DNA from 3 places in the Sporosarcina sp. So3-204 genome. Region 3 is predicted to be linked to each of the others. Evidence: riboswitches for the same ligand, from Rfam matches in the RefSeq annotation. Region 3 holds a riboswitch; each other region holds the start of a gene.
What was found. A riboswitch is a leader RNA that binds a small molecule or an ion and turns the genes downstream of it on or off. The one in region 3 is predicted to bind S-adenosylmethionine.

Region 1: linked by a shared signal. The riboswitch ahead of AC3RV6_RS02945 (MetQ/NlpA family ABC transporter substrate-binding protein) and the one ahead of metK (methionine adenosyltransferase) in region 3 are both predicted to bind S-adenosylmethionine.
Region 2: linked by a shared signal. The riboswitch ahead of AC3RV6_RS15845 (cyclase family protein) and the one ahead of metK (methionine adenosyltransferase) in region 3 are both predicted to bind S-adenosylmethionine.

What each region holds. Positions count from the first base shown of each region.
Region 1 covers NZ_CM176485.1:617,339-623,664, forward strand. Annotated here, with positions in the region: gene AC3RV6_RS02925 (alpha-hydroxy acid oxidase) at 1-455, opposite strand, end outside; gene AC3RV6_RS02930 (enoyl-CoA hydratase/isomerase family protein) at 696-1,472, opposite strand; gene AC3RV6_RS02935 (methionine ABC transporter permease) at 1,486-2,157, opposite strand; gene AC3RV6_RS02940 (methionine ABC transporter ATP-binding protein) at 2,161-3,174, opposite strand; gene AC3RV6_RS02945 (MetQ/NlpA family ABC transporter substrate-binding protein) at 3,476-4,297, opposite strand; SAM riboswitch class I at 4,577-4,690, opposite strand; gene murJ (murein biosynthesis integral membrane protein MurJ) at 4,847-6,326, opposite strand, start outside.
Region 2 covers NZ_CM176485.1:3,210,014-3,216,339, forward strand. Annotated here, with positions in the region: gene AC3RV6_RS15835 (bifunctional homocysteine S-methyltransferase/methylenetetrahydrofolate reductase) at 36-1,901, opposite strand; gene AC3RV6_RS15840 (PLP-dependent transferase) at 1,920-3,044, opposite strand; SAM riboswitch class I at 3,136-3,243, opposite strand; gene AC3RV6_RS15845 (cyclase family protein) at 3,400-4,137, opposite strand; SAM riboswitch class I at 4,214-4,313, opposite strand; gene AC3RV6_RS15850 (urease accessory protein UreD) at 4,536-5,360, opposite strand; gene ureG (urease accessory protein UreG) at 5,362-5,973, opposite strand; gene AC3RV6_RS15860 (urease accessory protein UreF) at 5,996-6,326, opposite strand, start outside.
Region 3 covers NZ_CM176485.1:2,770,982-2,777,307, reverse strand. Annotated here, with positions in the region: gene pckA (phosphoenolpyruvate carboxykinase (ATP)) at 1-1,473, opposite strand, end outside; SAM riboswitch class I at 1,660-1,779, shown strand; gene metK (methionine adenosyltransferase) at 1,969-3,174, shown strand; gene scpC (succinyl-CoA:acetate CoA-transferase ScpC) at 3,339-4,859, opposite strand; gene AC3RV6_RS13580 (LytTR family DNA-binding domain-containing protein) at 5,012-5,662, opposite strand; gene AC3RV6_RS13575 (NAD/NADP octopine/nopaline dehydrogenase family protein) at 5,888-6,326, shown strand, end outside.

The DNA of each region.
Region 1 (6,326 bases), 1.6 Mb from region 3:
TTAGCGGACCAATAAAGTTGAAACCATTTAGGGCTGTCTCCTGATTCTTTTTTAACGTCTTCCATAGAGAAACTAGAAACCGTGCTTTGAATATAAGGAATTCCGAATGTAGCTGCCGCTCTAGAAGTAGCGAGTTCAGCTTCTTCATGTGCCAGTTTCTGCATGCCAACAGGTGCGAGTAAAATAGGGTGGGGATAGGTTTTTCCGAATAAAGTGACGCTTGTATCAACTGTTGAAACGTCGTTTAGAAAGCGTGGTACGAGTGAGTACTTCACGAATGATGTGGTGTTTTTATGTAGTGTTTCTTCGTTGCCGGCGCCTGAACGGATGTATCCGAATTTACCAAGTGGTAGGTGTTTTTCGGCATATGCTTCGAGTTCTTCGTATCCGATTGGATGTATGTCGTTTGAGGCGATGTTGTCGAGTAGTTTATCGGCGTTTTTATTTGCTGTCATGAATGATCAGTCCTTTTTTATTGGGATTAAACTAATGAATTTAGTTCTACGAAACCGTTGATTTCCGTTCCGAGCGGACGCTTTCCGCGGGCGGTCCGTGAGCCTCCTCGTCGCTACGCTCCTGCGGGGTCTCACCTGGACGCGCTTTTCCCGCTGGAGTCGCCGCTCTCCACTTCAATCAACTAGATGTAGTATTCCTAATTTCAACTTATATAGTTGATTTTAGGTGTTGAATTCTAGTTATTTAAAATTAGGTTTCCTCTTGTTCAAAAAAGCGTCGATGCCTTCTTTATAGTCATCGGAGCTGAAGGATTCTAAAATCATTTCTGCTAGTTCTTCGTTTTCTTCGTTTTCGCCGTCGACGATTGCTTGGATGACTTTTTTTATGCCTGCATTGGCGACGGAGGATTTGCTAATTATGAGTTGTGCGAATGAGTTTACTTCTTCATCTATCGTGTCAGGGCTATAGGCTTCGTTAATTAGGCCAATTGAGACTGCTTCTTCTGCGCTAATTAGCTTTGCTGTATAGAGAAGTTCTTTTGATTTTGATGGGCCTATTAGGTTGTAAAGTCTTTTTGTGCTGGATAGGTTGTAGACGATGCCTACATTTGCTGCTGTAATGCCGAGTTTACTATCTGTTGATGCAAATCTGAAGTCGCATGAGTTTGCGAGTTCTAACCCGCCGCCAATTGCTAGTTTTCGTATTAATGCGATTGTAGGGCGAGGGAAGCGGTATAGTTTATCGATTGCTCGGAGCGCTTCGTCGTTGTATTGTTTTGCTTTGTCTGTTTCGAACCGTGCATCGAGAAATTCACTGATGTCAGCACCGGAAGAGAATGCTGTTTCATCGACACCACGGACGATGAGTACTTTCACTGATGGGTCTTTTTCTAGTTCATCCAAAACGTCATAAAGTTTTTTAAACATTGCCAGTGAAAATGAATTCTTCTTAGCAGGTCGATCGAAAACGATTGTTGCGACCTGGCCGTCTATGGTTGAAAATACTTCGTAAGTCATGATAAACCTCCGTTCAATCTTTCTTTAATTTCGCTGAAAAATGGTTACCGAGCATTTGAATTCCTTGGACGAGAACAATTAATATGAAGACTGTTGCGTACATGACTTCAACTTCGTATTGAATATGTCCATATCTGTAAGCAAGGTCACCGAGACCACCTGCACCAACAAGTCCGGCCATTGCTGTTGCACCAATTAAACTAACGGTAGCAATTGTTAAACCAAGTATAATGGAAGGTCTTGCTTCTCTAAGAAGGACATTCCAAATGATTGATCTTCTTTTAATACCCATCGCTGTGTAAGCTTCGACTGTACCTTGGTCGACTTCTAGTAATGCGGTTTCCATTAATCTCGCAATATATGGTGCTGTATAGATGACGAGTGGAACGATAACACCTTGCACGCCAATGGTTGTACCAGCAATAATTTTCGTGAATGGCAAAATGAAAAACAATAAAATAATAAATGGAATAGATCTAAGAATATTGACGATTAAATTAAATAGATTGTAGACGAATTTATTCTCAAAAGATTGGCCAGGTCGGGTAAGTACTAACAAAATCCCTAACAGTACACCGAGAACAACTGAAAATACGAGGGAGACAGTTACCATTTGAAAAGTTTCTACGATTGATTTCCAAATAATCGGAACCCATTTATCAATAAAATTCGCATCATTGTTCATGTCTTACCCCTCCAATTCTTCTGTACCGACGCCTTGTTCAGTTAAGAACTGTAACGCTTTTACAATATTTTCTTTTTCACCAACGAGGTGAATGACCAAGTTTCCGACGATGCCATTTTTTAGTTCAATAATATTTGCAGATAAGATATTCGGTTTTACGTTAAATTTTTCTGTCGCAAGCGCAAGAAGCGGTTGACTTGTTGATTCGCCTACAAAAGTGAGTCTTGTAACAGCACCTGTTAGGCTTAGTTGTTGAATTAAAGAAGGAGATAGTTTCCGTTGTGAGATCGTGTTGAGAAACGTCTGAGTTGTAGGCTCCTGTGGACGTGAAAATAAATCGATTGTCGTGCCTTGCTCTATGACATTCCCGTCTTCCATCACGTAGACATAATCACAAATCTTTTGGATGACGTTCATTTCATGCGTAATTAGTAAAATCGTAATTCCGAGTTCTGCATTAATTTTTAATAGAAGATCTAGAATGGATTCTGTCGTTTCAGGGTCTAGTGCGCTTGTTGCTTCGTCACTTAACAGTATTTCTGGTTCTTGCGCAAGAGATCTTGCAATGGCGACACGCTGTTTTTGTCCGCCTGATAATTGATTTGGAAAAGATTTATGTTTATCGGATAAACCAACAATTTCCAAGTATTTAATGACACGCTTTTTCGTTTCTTCTTTATCAAATCCGAGTAGTTTTAACGGAATAGCGATGTTATCGTAAACAGTTGCTGTTTTAAGTAAATTAAAACCTTGGAAAATCATGCCGATTCCTTTTCTTGTTTCACGTAATTGATTCAAAGGAAGGGACATGATTTCCTGTCCCTTTATGAATACTTGGCCTTCAGATGGTCTTTCAAGTAAGTTAACACATCTGATTAACGTACTTTTACCAGCGCCACTATAACCAATAACGCCGTGAATTTCACCTTTTTTAACGTGGAGGTTAACGTTTTTTACTGCTTCAACAACGCCGTTTTTCGTTTCAAATGTTTTTGTAACGTTTTTTAATAAAATCATATAGTCCATTCCTTTCTACAACAGAGTCAATTTCATAATTACCTTAACTTGCTACAACGACACAACATATTGTTCGAGAACGGTTCAACTCGACTATATGTTGTGGTGGTGTGGCGATAAAATCCTATTATGAAATTGATTGAACAGAGTCAATTTCATAATTACCTTAACTTGCTACAACGACACAACATATTGTTCGAGAACGGTTCAACTTGACTATATGTTGTGGTGGTGTGGCGATAAAATAATATTATGAAATTGATTGAACTGGTAACTTGTGTAGAAGGGGAGTGACTCAACCTTACCAACCTGGGATGATTGAGCCGCCGAATTCCTCTTCTACAAACTTTTTAACTTCTGGAGATTGATAAGCTTTTACTAGTTTTTTCAGAACTTCATCATTTTCGTTTTCAGCACGAACAACGATGTAGTTAACATATGGTGAGTCAGTTGATTCTAAAAGAATTGAATCTTCTTTCGGGTTAAGACCAGTTGCAATCGCAAAGTTTGTATTGATTGCAGCTGCAGCAAGCTCGCCAAGTTGGTTCGGAATTTGTGCTGCATCTAGTTCGATGAATTCAAGATTTTGTGGATTTTCGATTACGTCATGAATATTAGCTGTTTCTTTCTTCGCTTCATCTAATTTAATAATACCAGCTTCTTGAAGAATGAATAATGCACGTGATCCGTTAGTTGGGTCATTTGGTAGTCCGAATTTTGAACCGTTTGGAAGGTCTTTCATGTCTTTATATTCGTTTGAATAAACAGCCATTGGGTTTAAAATTGTTTTTCCAATTGTAACAAGATCTGTACTGTGGTCTGCATTAAATTTATCTAGGAATGGTTTATGTTGATAACTATTTACATCTAAATCGCCTTCAGATAGAGCAGTGTTAGGAATTACGTAGTCAGAAAATGATTTGATATCAATTTCCAGTCCATCTTTTGCTGCAATTTCTTTTACTTTTTCCATAATTTGTTCATGTGGGCCACCCGTAACACCAATTAAAAGTTTCGATTCATTAAGTGCGTTGACTTTTCCTTTGTCATCTTTTCCAGTTCCACAAGCTGTAAGGATACCGAGTAATAATACGATTGACAATAAAATACTAACTTTTTTCATTTGAATTCCCCCTGTTTTTGTATGTATATTTATTTTGAAGACTGTGTTAATAATATTATTGATTGAAGCGAAAGGCGGCGACTCCGACGGGATTAGCGAGACAGGTGAGACCCTGGAAGGAGCGTAGCGACTGAAGCGGCTAACCGCTCGCCCCGCGGAAAGCGTCCGCCTGCAGCGTAAATCAACACTGGATGTTAACAATACTTATTTTGAAAAATCAAAAAGCCCCTCTATCAAAAATAGAGAGGCACACTTATGTATGGCTAATAAGATCGTCCTCTCTCATCTTTCAAAACAAAAACATTTTGCAGGATTTAGCACCTGTCTATAGCAATTACTATAGATGGTTGCCGAGCTTCAACGGGCCAGTCCCTCAGCTACTCTTGATAAGAGATTTCTATTTAATTTTCAAATTGGTTCACACCCACATATTACAATGTAAAGAATACACTGTCAATCTAATTCTACTATTTTGTCGTTATTTGACGAAATGACTTAGATTAATTAATAGAAAAAAGCGTGGGATAATAAAATCCCCACACTTTTTGCTTAATTTTTATGTTTTAAAAGCTTTCTTTTGAGCTTATGTGTGTATTCTTGAACTTCTTTTATTCCAAATAGGAAATAGGAACCTACTACTGTAATTCCGAAGATCCCTACACCAACAATAAAAGTCAACCATTTATAATCAAATACTAAGTACTGACTTGAATAATAAACAACGACTGTAATGATGATAATTGGCAAAATCGCACGGTAAAACTCTAATTCCTTACTGAAAACGCCCATTTTTAATTTATACTTTCTATTAGCATAGGCGATTAACATGATAAAGTTTGTAACAGAACTTACTAATGTACCCCAGGCAATCGCTGCGGCGCCCATAGAGTCTACGAGCGACATAATGATTGCAATGTTGACCCCGAAGACGTTTATTAAACTAAAAATAACCGGTGCCATGGAGTCACCTTTAGCATAGTAAAAGCGTGTGATATACGTGTTTGCCGCAAGGAAATACATAGCTAGTACAAAAATCGCTAATATGGGAGCTGTTATAGCTGTTGACTGTGCATCAAAGTTCCCGTATTGGAAAATAACTTGTACTAAGTTTTCCGAATAAAAATAAGAGAAAACTGTAACTGGAATGAGCAATAATAACAAATAATGCAAGCCTTTGGAATAAAGACTGCGAATCGAAGTTACATCATTGTCATTTTCTTTTAAGCTTAATATTGGATAAATAACCGTTGTTACTGCAGTAATTAATATGGCCTGCGGAAATTGCATAAGTTTTGATGCATAGTTTACAGATGCAATCGCTCCTTCAGATAACATACCTGCAAAAAGCCGTTGAAGCAAGGCGTAAAGCTGGATAGTTGCGCCACCGAGCATGATTGGCATTATCATATACCATAATTGTTTTGATGATAAATTATGTTTAAAGGAAATACCTACAGGATGCGTTTTTAATTTTCGGTAACCAACAACCAAGAAGTAAACCATTAAGATTGAGCTTGCCATCGCACTAATTCCGTATGCAATTGGACCAAAGAAAAATGATAAACCTACTGCAATGACTAAAAAGATTGCATTATAAATTAATATAGCAAAACTTGATAAATGAAACTTTTGATTTACATTTAGTAATCCGCTATACCAAGATGAAAGGACAAGTAAAATAGAAGAAGGTAACATCCAATAGTAAAGATGTTTAGTTAATCCGATATCTTCTTGGCTAAGTCCACTCGCAACTTTCTCGCTATTGAATAACGCCATTATTGGATCAGTAAATAATAATAAAACGACTGTCATGGCTGATACGAGAAACAATACAATTGTAAAAGATTGCTTAACGAAAAGTGCTTTATCAGTTGTGCCGCGACTATAAATAGAAATGACAGCTGTCGTAAAAGCACCACCGACAACTAAGTAGAGAAAGTTTGGAATCATATATGCGGTGAAAATACTGTCCGCAATATAACTGCTACCATACTGATAGCCAATTACGATTTCACGAAAAAAGCCAAAC
Region 2 (6,326 bases), 440 kb from region 3:
TAATCTCTCCTATTTCTATTATAATTTTTTATTTTTTAAATCTTTATTCCGGTATCTTGAATAACTTTAAACTCTTCATTCACGCCTACTTTTTCGTTAATGTACTCAGTCAATGCTACCGTCATATCATAACGAGTAAACGGTGTTATTAAATAAATACCACGGAAATACTTCAATGCCACGTCAACTAGTTCTTTCGCAACTTCTATTCCAGCTTGCGTTGAATTATCCCGATGGCCCGCAGACAAAGCCATTCGCGCACGAACTTCATCCGTCAGCTTTATACCTGGTACTTCGTTGTGTAGAAACTCAGCATTTGTCGATGAAGTAAGTGGCATTATTCCGATATAAATAGGTACTTTCAAGTGTTTCGTTGCTTCATACACATCCACAATTTTTTCAACACTGTAAATTGGTTGTGTAATGAAATAGTCTGCACCCGCCTCAATCTTCTTCTCTAGCCTTATCGTTGCACGGTCCAAATGACGTACGTTCGGGTTAAATGCCGCGGCCACATTAAAGTTGGTTTTTTCCTGCAATGACTTGCCTGACCAAGAAATACCAGCATTAAATTTTTGTATTAACTCTAATAGTTCGAATGATGTCATATCGAAAACAGAGGTCGCTCCAGGAAAATCTCCAATTTTAGTAGGATCACCTGTTATTGCAAGTAGTTCTGTTATTCCAGTAAGGTGTAAACCCATTAAATGCGATTGCAGTCCAATCAAATTTCGATCTCTGCACGTTATGTGGACAAGTGGTGGCATATCGTATTTATGCTTAATTATCGATGCCATAGATGCATTGCAAATCCTTGGACTAGCTAAGGAATTATCCGCTATCGTTATTGCATCAACGCCTACATCTTTTAAGGCTTGAAGACCTAAAAAGTATTTCTCAGTATTTAAATGCTTCGGTGTATCAAACTCAACAATAACTGAATGCCTTCTCTTTACAATATCCACTAAGTTTTCTGCACGCGTCTCCTTTGATTCAACAAATTCAACTTTCGCTTTCTTCTTTTTCACTTGCTTTTCGGTAATTGGCTTTCGATTTGTTAGTCCTTCTACCAACGCACTGATATGTTCTGGCGTCGTCCCACAACAACCGCCCATCAGACTAACGCCTGCATTCCTGAATTTACTCGCATTCTCTTTGAAATATTCAGGTTCATTTTCGTAAAATAGTTTCCCATCTCTATAACCTGGAAAACTAGCATTTGGATATACTGCTAATCTTGCACGCTTAAGTAGTGGAACCGTTTCTAGTGATTTAAGCATATGATAAGGCCCAAGACGACAGTTTATTCCAACTACGTCTGCACCTAAATCATCTAACAGCTGCAAAGCCTCGGCAAGCTCCATCCCATTTTGGAGCACACCCGCTTCATGCATGGATACGTTCGCTATGATTGGTAAGTCTGTCACTTCTCGTGCTATTTTTAGCACAGTCGATAGTTCTTCAAAATCATAATACGTTTCCAAAATAATGCCATCGACACCTTCTAAAAGTAAGCAATACAGCTGTTCACGGAAACTCCTCTTGATTTCCTCTTTTGTACCAATTAACGTCTGAGATCCGTGAATACCTCCAATCGTTCCTAATATAAACGTGCCATCTTTCGCAGCATCTTTTGCAAGTTTTACAGCCGCTTGGTTAATTTTCTTCACACTATCCTCTAAACCATAGCGTGAAAGTTTAATATAATTTGCGCCATATGTATTCGTTTGAATAACATCGGCACCTGCCGCAATATAAGCTTGGTGAATTTGAAGTACTTGATCGGGATGTGTAAGATTCAATTCTTCAAAACATCGATCCACGCCATGTGAATAGAGAAGCGAGCCCATTGCACCGTCCCCTATTAAAATGCGTTCTTTTAAAGTATCTAGCAAGTTCAATAACTACACTTCCTTCTCCTAGACTTTCTGTTTCAACAAATCTTTACATACCTCAAAAGCTTGTTCAAAATCTATAATCAAATCATCTACATGTTCAATCCCTACTGATACACGTAGTAAGCAATTTGTTAAACCATATTCATTTCTTTCTTTTTCAGGAATATCTGTATGGGTTTGAGTCGCAGGATAAGTGATAAAACTTTCAACTCCACCTAAACTTTCTGCAAAAGTAATTAAATCTAATGATTTTAGAAATGTCGGGACAAGTGCCTCATCCTTAATTAAGAAGCTAACCATACCGCCTCTACCAGGATAATAAACATCAGTTACAAGCGAATGAGCAAGTAAGTATTCTTTCACTTGTTTAGCATTTCGTTCATGTTGCGCCATTCTAATCGCTAACGTTTTTAGACCTCTCATTAAAAGCCAACAATCAAAAGGTGCTAAGATTGCGCCTGAAGCATTGTGCAAGTATTCCAGTTCTTCTCCTATCTCTTTACCTTTTGATACAACGACACCAGCTAGTAAATCATTATGTCCGCCTAAATATTTAGTAGCACTATGAATGACAATATCAGCACCTTCTTCAATTGGACGTTGAATATACGGACTATAAAAAGTGTTATCAACGATTAAAAGTAAATCATTTTTTTTCGCGAATTTAGAAGTCTCCTTAATATCCGTTTCTTTCATCAATGGATTTGTCGGTGTTTCAAGGAATATTGCTTTTGTGTTTGGTTGGATTAGTTTCTCCAACTCATCTGGATTCTCACCGTTCCAATAAGAGAAAGTAAAGCCATACTTCTTCTCAAATATTTCGAACATTCTATATGAGCCGCCGTAAATATCTCTGGATACGATGAAATGATTATCTTTTTCAAATAACATAAATACGAGTTGAATTGCACTCATCCCTGAGCTGCAAGCAAATCCATTGTCACCATTTTCAAGTCGTGCTAATCCTTCTTGTAATACGTCCCTGGTCGGTGTTCCCGTTCTAGAATACGCATAACCGTTACCTAATCCTATTTCATCATGTCTATATGCTGTTGAAAAATACACAGGGGTGTTAATTGAACCTAAGCTTTCGTCTTTCTTATTGCCAATTTGCGCTAACTCAGTTTCTTTTTTATAATTAACCATCAACTAATCCCCTCTCAATAATAAAAGCAAATAAAAAAATCACCTTCCGTATTTCGCTAGGAAGATGATTCTAAAAAATAAATTAGAGGTCTGCTCATCTTCCAAGTCATTTTCAGACTTGCTGGAATTAGCACCTTGCCAAAACTTGGCGGTTGCTGAAGTGTCATAGGGCCAGTCCCTCTACCTCTCTAGATAAGAAAATCTATTAAGTTGTGTGATTTGTTTATTAACATCACTTTACATCAATGTATTTTAATTTGCAACACTTTTAAGAAAGAATAATCAAGTCTATATAGTCAATGTATTTAATAAATTCAGACTTCGATAGTATTCATATTTACACATTCGTTTTTAATTAAGGTAAGATTGCAAAAGATCTTACAGGAAATCCTGATGCTTTTTCTGGTTTCGGTACGATATTAAAGATAATTGCACCAGTAGCTGGTAATTGATCAAGATTCGTTAACAATTCTACTTGGAACGTATCCTGTTCAAGCACATAGTATTCACCATGTAGCGCTTTATTACGTTGAAAATCAATACTCGAATCAGTATCGTATGTTTCATGTCCAACTGCTTTTATATTTCTTTCCTCATATAAAAACTTTAAGGCATCTAGCCCCCAACCTGGAATACGGTTATTTCCTTCGGCATCCTTATTATTAAACGCCTCTTCGTTTGGCCAGCGTTTGCTCCAATCTGATCTAAGCGCGACAAATGTCCCTGCGTCAATTTTGCCATGTACTTCTTCAAAATCTAATACATCTTGTACTGTTAGCGTAAAATCATGATTTTCAGCAGATTCACTCGATTTGTCAATAACGACAAGCGGTAAAACCAATTCCTTTAAATCTAATTCTTCGACATATCTGGTGTCTCTCACAAAATGAATCGGTGCATCGATATGTGTTCCGTACTGTCCTGCAAATTTGAAACTTTGCGCAAAAAATCCATCGTCATGATCAAATAACGTCGTAAACTCTGCTGCATCAAACGCTGCAAAATGTGGTGAATCCGGTCCAAATGTATGTGTTAAGTCTACCCACTTTTTTCCTTTTAGTAAGTTAACAGCCTCTAATAATTGATTCGACATTAAATCCCCTCCAATTTTCTGAACAAAAAAACTCTCCTTATGTAAAAGAAGAGTTTAGCGTATACGCTCATTTCTCTTCTCATCTCCAAGTTAATACACTTCTGGAATTAGCACAGTACAAATTGTCTGTTGCTGAGGCTTCAAAGGGCCAGTCCCTCCACCTCTCTGGATAAGAAAGTAATCTATTAAGTTAATGCTTATCACAATACACAAACTTTAAAGAATTGTCAAACTACTAGAAATTTAATTCTAAAAAAAAAAAAAAAAGAATCAACATAAATCCACTCTAAATTTCTAATACCTAAAAATTAGTACTTAGATTGTATGATTTATATCATCGGAACATAGTCATATCAACCTTAAAAAACTCGGCCATGTTGATAACCGAGTTCTGTTCATTAATATTTTCTTAAGAAACTGGGTTTCTTATTAAACCACTCTTGGCTGATTAAACTATGGCATGCAGTGAACATTCTTTCAATAGTTTGCGTCTTATTTGCAAATACTCGCAGTGTGAATCCTGATATAGGTAGCTTTGATATACCAATTTTATTATCTGCAGTTTCTTCATTCAAAGTTTTATATAACTGGTCAATTAAGGCATCATCCACCTGTTCACCGACGACAATCATAGACCCTAGATGTGTAAATCCCTCCATAAATCCAAGCTCATTCATATTTTGGTTTAATGGATTTAATCTTACATGATCATAAGCAATTAACTCATTTTCACTATAGATTTCATTTATAAGTTGGAGCGTATCATAGCTGAAATTTTCACCTTCAGGAGACCAACCTGGGGTAAGTATATCTGTATAAAGGAGTACAGCACCCTTCGCCATTCGGAATACGTTTTTTTGCTTATATCTGGCATTTTTATAAGCAATTAACGGGTCAGGAATGTACTCAAAATAACTTCCTTCTTTCAGTTCAACTTCAGTTTCCTGATACGCTTCTGTACGCGGTGTTTTATATACTTTTGTTGCTGATTGCGTTGTCAAAGTTAGTTTGGCGTTTTTCTCAAGCGTAATTTTCATGCGATAACGATCTCCATCTAAATAACCGCCGCCTGGATTTAATATATAATAACAAGCTTGACCTGAACCATCATGATAAATTGGACGCATCACTTTAAACGCACCTTGAAAGTACACATTTTTAGGAACAGTTTTACCACTGCGTTCTTCTACATCTAAATCTAAAAGCCCAGTCCACTCTTCCACTTTAATCCAATCCCTTTAACAGGACATTTTTTCTAATCCAATCTATAACTTGATCAAGTCCAGTATTATCTTTTAAATTCGTGAAAACAAAAGGCTTATTACCTCGAAACACCTTCGTGTCAGACTCCATCACTTCAAGGCTTGCCCCGACATAAGGCGCTAAATCAATTTTATTTATAACAAACAAGTCTGACTTAATCATTCCTTGTCCACCTTTTCGTGGAATCTTCTCACCTTGGGCTACATCAATTATATAGATTGAAAAGTCTACAAGTTCCGGACTAAATGTCGCGGCTAGATTATCGCCACCACTTTCGACAAATATTATTTCAACATCCGGATGCATCTCGGTTAGTTCATCGATAGCCGAGAAATTCATGGAGGCATCTTCACGTATTGCTGTATGTGGGCAGCCACCTGTTTCTACACCAATGATGCGATCTGCCGTAAGTACACCATTTTGGATTAGAAATTTGGCATCTTCTTTTGTATAAATGTCATTTGTGACAACGGCCATGCTAATTTCATCTTTTAAATGACGAGTCAACTTTTCAACTAACATTGTTTTTCCCGACCCAACAGGTCCTCCAACGCCAATTTTTATTGGTCCCATAACGAACACTTCCTTTTTATAATTAAGACATAAATATTCTAATTCTGACACGTTCATGATGCATTTGTGATAACTCTAAACCAGGCGCAACAATTCCAAAATCTTCTATCGTTAATTTTAAAATCTTTTCAGCTGTTGCCGCCAAAGTTTCTTGAAACTCCTGGATAATTTTCTGCCCTTCTGTTTGTCCTAATGGAATGGCCCGTACACCATTTTGCACCAAGCTTAAAACGGCTGAGTATAAGTAGTAGTTTGTCGTATCGGAAGATGACACTCCTAGGTAATGACCTACAATCGTAAATACAATCGCGGGATGCGCAAAAGACTTTTTTTGCTGAACTCGCTCTGTATAC
Region 3 (6,326 bases):
ATTTGCCCATGTCTTACGCGGGTTAAGTACTTCTGAAGGTACACCAGGAATCTCTTTTGGCATATGCAAGCCAAATATTGCATTTACTTCGGTTTCAACATTATTTAACTCACCATTTATTGCTGCACGAACCATTGTACGCGTATATTTTAAGTTCATACGGCTTCCCACGCCATAAACACCGCCAGTCCAACCAGTATTTACAAGGTATACTTGTGCATCATGCTCATCAATTTTATTACCAAGCATTTCAGCATATACAGTTGCATGTAGTGGTAAAAATGGTGAACCAAAGCATGTTGAGAATGTTGCTTCAGGTGCCGTAATTCCACGCTCAGTACCAGCAAGTTTTGAAGTATAACCACTTAAGAAATGGTACATAGCTTGCTCTTTCGTTAATTTTGAAATAGGTGGGAAAACGCCAGAAGCATCAGCTGTTAGAAATACAATTGTTTTTGGATGCCCTGCAACAGATGGCACGACAATATTGTCGATTGCATCAATTGGGTAAGCAGCACGTGTGTTTTCTGTTAATGAAGTATCGTTATAATCAGGAGTACGTGTAATTGGATCTAGCACTACGTTTTCTAGAACTGCACCAAATCGAATCGCACTGAAAATTTCTGGTTCTTTTTCTTCTGAAAGCCCAACACATTTCGCATAACATCCGCCTTCAATGTTAAATACGCCATTGTCAGACCAGCCATGTTCATCATCACCAATTAGTTTACGATTGCCATCTGCAGATAAAGTAGTTTTACCAGTACCAGATAGACCAAAGAATAAAGCGACATCGCCATCTTCACCGACGTTTGCAGAACAGTGCATTGGCATAATATTATTTTCAGGTAGTAAATAGTTCATAACTGAGAAGATTGATTTTTTCATCTCGCCTGCATACTCAGTTCCACCAATAAGTACAATTTGCTTTTCTATATTTACAATAATAAAAGTTTCTGAATTGGTTCCATCTACTGCTGGATTAGCCTTAAAAGATGGTGCTGCAATAACTGTGAATTGTGCTTTATGAGACGCCAATTCTTCCTCAGTTGGACGAATAAATAATTGATGTACAAAAAGGTTTTGCCACGCATATTCATTTACAACTTGAATCGATAACCGTGATGCTGTATCTGCACCAGCAAATCCTTTAAAAACATATAATTCGTCTTTTTTACTTAAGTGAGCAATTACTTTTTCATATAATGAATTAAAGACTTCTATAGAAATTGGACGGTTTATATTGCCCCAATCGATTTTGTCTTTAGATGTTGCTTCTTCGACGATATACTTGTCTTTAGGTGAACGGCCAGTATATTTTCCTGTACGTGCTGCTACTGCACCATCCGCTGAAAGTGCAGCTTCTCCACGTGATACTGCTTTTTCTACAAGTTGTGGAACTGAAAGTTGTGTGTGCACATTTTCGCCTGAAAGAAGATTTTTAAGCTCGTCATTAACGCTAACTGAGATCATATTTGTTTACCGTCCTTTACTTGATTTCCCATTTACTTGGGTGTCTTTGTTGATTAACATCCTATTCTTGAATTAGTATAACACATTTAAATTAATTTACTATAATAATTACATCTTTCACATTTTATACATAAAGAAGTTTGACATATTTCGATTTATTACGTAATATGTATTAATGAACGGATACTCTTATCCTGAGCTGGTGGAGGGGCAGCCCCTGAGAAACCCGGCAACCTGCAATAACATTTACTGTTAGTGTATAGGTGCCAAACCTGATGCAAGGTGCAAATCCTTGGACGATAAGAGTGAAGGGTGCTTACAAACATACGCCTTTCCTCATGTGTTTTACGTGAGCGGAGGGCTTTTTTGCTACGATTGCCCTTAAACCTCGTGTACGTAACTCGTAATGGTTTGGAAATCGATCCCCTGTAAATCAGGTGTTACATGGGAAAGTGAGTACCGTATCAATCTCGTAGGTTATTAGGAGGAAATCATATGACGAACCGCCGACTTTTTACATCGGAATCAGTGACAGAGGGACACCCAGACAAGATGTGTGATCAGATTTCTGATGCTATTTTGGATGCGATATTAGAAGAGGATCCAAATGCTAGAGTCGCTTGCGAAACAACTATAACTACAGGACTTGTTCTTGTTGCAGGTGAAATTTCTACAACTACATATGTCGACATTCCGAAAGTAGTTAGAGAAACAGTAAAACAAATAGGTTATACTAATGCGAAATATGGCTTCGATTGTGAAACTTCTGCTGTTTTAACTGCAATCGACGAACAATCTGCAGATATAGCTGCAGGTGTAGATAATGCCCTGGAAGCTCGTGAAGGATCAATGACAGATGATGAGCTTGAGGCAATTGGGGCAGGGGATCAAGGATTGATGTTTGGATACGCTTGTAATGAAACTCCAGAATTGATGCCTCTACCTATTAGTATGTCACATAGGCTAGCACGGAAACTTGCGCAAGTGAGAAAAGAAGGTATTCTTACTTACTTACGTCCGGATGGAAAAACACAAGTAACAGTTGAGTACGATGAGGATAATAAGCCGCAACGTATTGATACAATTGTTATTTCAACACAGCATGATCCTGATGCTACGCTTGAAGAGATTAAGCGTGACATTCGAAAGTATGTTATCGAACCAGTTGTTCCAGCTGAATTACTGGATGCAGAAACGAAGTATTTCATCAATCCTACTGGCCGTTTTGTAATTGGTGGTCCGCAAGGTGATGTAGGCTTAACAGGTCGTAAAATTATCGTTGATACTTACGGTGGTTATGCACGACATGGTGGTGGTGCATTTAGTGGGAAAGACGCGACTAAAGTCGATCGTTCCGCTTCTTATGCTGCTCGTTATGTGGCAAAAAATATTGTCGCTGCAGGACTTGCTGAAAGCTGTGAAGTTCAACTTGCTTATGCAATCGGTGTCGCACAACCTGTATCTATTGCAGTTGACACATTTGGAACAGGCACAGTCGAAGAAAGTAAACTTGTTGAAATCGTTCGCGATCTATTTGATTTACGCCCGTCAGGAATTATTAAAATGCTTGATTTACGTCGTCCGATATACAAACAAACGGCTGCATACGGTCATTTCGGTCGGACGGATATCAGTCTACCGTGGGAGCAAACAGATAAAGCTAATTTGTTAAATGAAAAAGTAGCTCTGTTAGTTAAATAATTGTACGCAGGTAGTGAGGGGAACCTCCTATCTGCGTTTTTTGATTTCTTTTAGACTTGTGCAAGTAGTTTCGTGCAAACTATAGTGCTTTTTATATTTTCTGTTTTTCAAAAACAAAAAGAGTTGAGTGGATATTATCCATTCAACTCTTTTTAAGTAATAGATTACTTTTCTACTGCTGATTTGTCATGCATTGTTCCGTGTGAAGCAAGATTCGTATGCCATGAAAATGCTTTTTCTAGAATATGTGGCGTTTGACCACCTCTAGCTTTCGCTTCTTCAAAGTAAGCTCTTGCTTGTGCCTTATAGTCAGGGTGAACACAATTTTCAATAATACGTTCTGCTGCTTGAGTAGGTGCAAGTCCACGAAGGTCTGCATAGCCTTGTTCAGTAACGATTACATCTACATCGTGGTTTGTATGGTCAACATGCGAAACGAATGGAACGATTGTAGAGATAGCTCCACCTTTTGCTGTTGACTGTGTTACGAAAATAGAGATTCTTGCATTTCGAGCAAAGTCTCCAGAACCGCCAATTCCATTCATTACTTTCGTTCCACTTACATGAGTAGAGTTTACGTTTCCGTAAATATCAACTTCCAACGCAGTGTTGAAAGAAATGATTCCAAGTCGACGAATAACTTCCGGATGGTTAGAAATCTCTTGTGGTCTAAATACAATTTTATCTTTATATTTAACTAAATCTGCTGCTAAATTATCTACGCGTTTCTTAGAAAGTGAAAATGCTGTCGCTGATGCAAATTTAACTACTCCTGCATCAATTAAATCAAAAACACCATCTTGTAGAACTTCTGAAGCAACTACAATATCTTTAAAGTTTGAATTTTTCATCCCATTAAGTACTGCATTCGCAACAGAACCAACACCTGATTGTAATGGAGCCAATTCTTCAGTTAAACGGCCTGCTTTAACTTCTTCTTCAAAAAAGTGTAATAAGTTATTAGCGATTTCTTGCGTCTCTTCGTTAGGTTCGAATAGTGGAGATGGGATATCTGGTTCTTCAGATAATACGATTCCACGAACTTTACTAGGATCTACACGAATACCTATTTCACCAATGCGTGTGCCAATATCATATACTGGAATTGCTTCACGCTCACTGCCTTGGTCTTTAGGAATATAGATATCATGAAGTCCTTCATATTCTTTTGGAGCAGATAAGTTAAGTTCAATAATTACATGTTTAGCTTCTTGCACAAAAATTGGAGAGTTTCCAACTGAGCCTGTTGGAATGATTAAACCATCTTCAGTAATTGCTGCAGCTTCAATAATTGCATAGTCGATTGGACCAAGAACGCCTTGACGAATAAGTTCTGCTGAATGTGATAAATGTTGATCGATATAAAATACTTCACCAGTATTGATTTTATTACGTAAAACAGGGTTACCTTGATAAGGAATACGCATATTAATAATTCCTGCTTCAGCCATCGATTGGTCAGCAGCTGGCCCCATAGAAGCGCCAGTATACAGGTTTACTTTGAATTTTTCATTTTGTCCTCTATTTGCTAAAGCTTGTGGAAATACTTTTGGTTCTCCGAAAAGTGTAAAACCACTCATACCTAGTGTCATTCCATCTTCAATCCATGATGCTGCTTCATCTGCTGATACTACTTTGCCTTCAAATGCAGCATTGCGAATAACTTTACTAAGATCTTTCTCCACGTCATCATCCACCTTATATCATTTTGTATCTAGTATATCAGTAATAGAGACTTAATTAACTATTAAGTGACTGAAAGGGCTTTTATTTTGACTAAAGCAAGATATTCACTACATAAAGAAGTAAATTTTGTTATTGCTAAAAATGAACAGCATTAAAAGTTTAGTAATTTCCTAAAGTAACTTGCATAACTTTGACTTACGGGAATCTTAGTTTTCCCCGACATAACTAAGAGAAAAGTAGAGTGCGAATCAGGAAGTATTTCTTCTATATGATTGATATTTATTATATAAGAACGGTGACACCGTATAAAAGTATCTACTGGCAATGATGATTCAAGTTCGCTTATATTATATCTATGTGTACAATTTTCAATTGTAGTATGGACATTTGTTTTTCTATTTTGTGCTTCCAGATAAATGATATCTTTGAAATGTATGGGTAACCAGCGGTCAGAAGATTTAACTGTTAAAAAAGGGGAGACCAATAACTGTGGTTTTCGGGGATAGATGGATGTAACTGCTCCCTCAACAATTCCATCCTTAAAAATTGGCACAGCAATACCATAGTATTGTACGCCGAAAATTTGGCTATCTCTTTCCTCTGAAATTCTTTTTTTATTTTGTAACGCTTTAAAAGTTATCGTTTCCTTATGAATTTCATCCCCAACTTGAATCCCTAAATCAACTTGCTTACTTGGTTTATAATAAATAATTTTTTGTTGATTGGTTATGATAATGGATGTTCCTTCTAATGAATGCTCATTCAAGCCTTCCATTAATAAACAAACCGTCATTGGATCCATGATGATTCACCTCGTGTACTTTATAGGTTCATTATACCATAAACTTAGTAATGCCAATTGTGAAAAGCGTAATATGTAGATTGCTATTTCACTAGCACGCCTTCTTTTTGTAATATTTTAGTGCTATAATATTAAATAATGCAAAAAAATGGTATTTATAGGAATTTAAAAATAACTTTAGAACTATAAAACATTTTTTAGTATTTTCAAAAAATAGGGGGATGAATGATGAGAATTACAGTTGTTGGAGCGGGACATGGTGGAACAACGATAGCAGCGGATTTAAAACAGAAAGGTCATTATGTAAAGTTGTTGAAAACGTCGCAGGGTTTGCATAATGAACATTTTGATTTACTTAAAAATAATGCTGGCGAAATTAAAATCATGGAAGGTACTAGACATACATCTGTAAAATTAGATGATGTCACAACAAATGTAGAATCTGCGATTACGGATGCGGAGCTAATTATTATTTATGTACAGACAAATTATCATGAACAAGTGATTAAGCGTATAATACCTTTCATGAATAAAGATCAAATTGTCCTATTAGAACCCGGATATTTATCAACTGCTTACTTTTTAAAGCATAATCAAAAGGGACTAGACTTTACAATTGTTGAAGCGCAAAGTTCACCTATTGATTGCAGAATAATTGAACCTG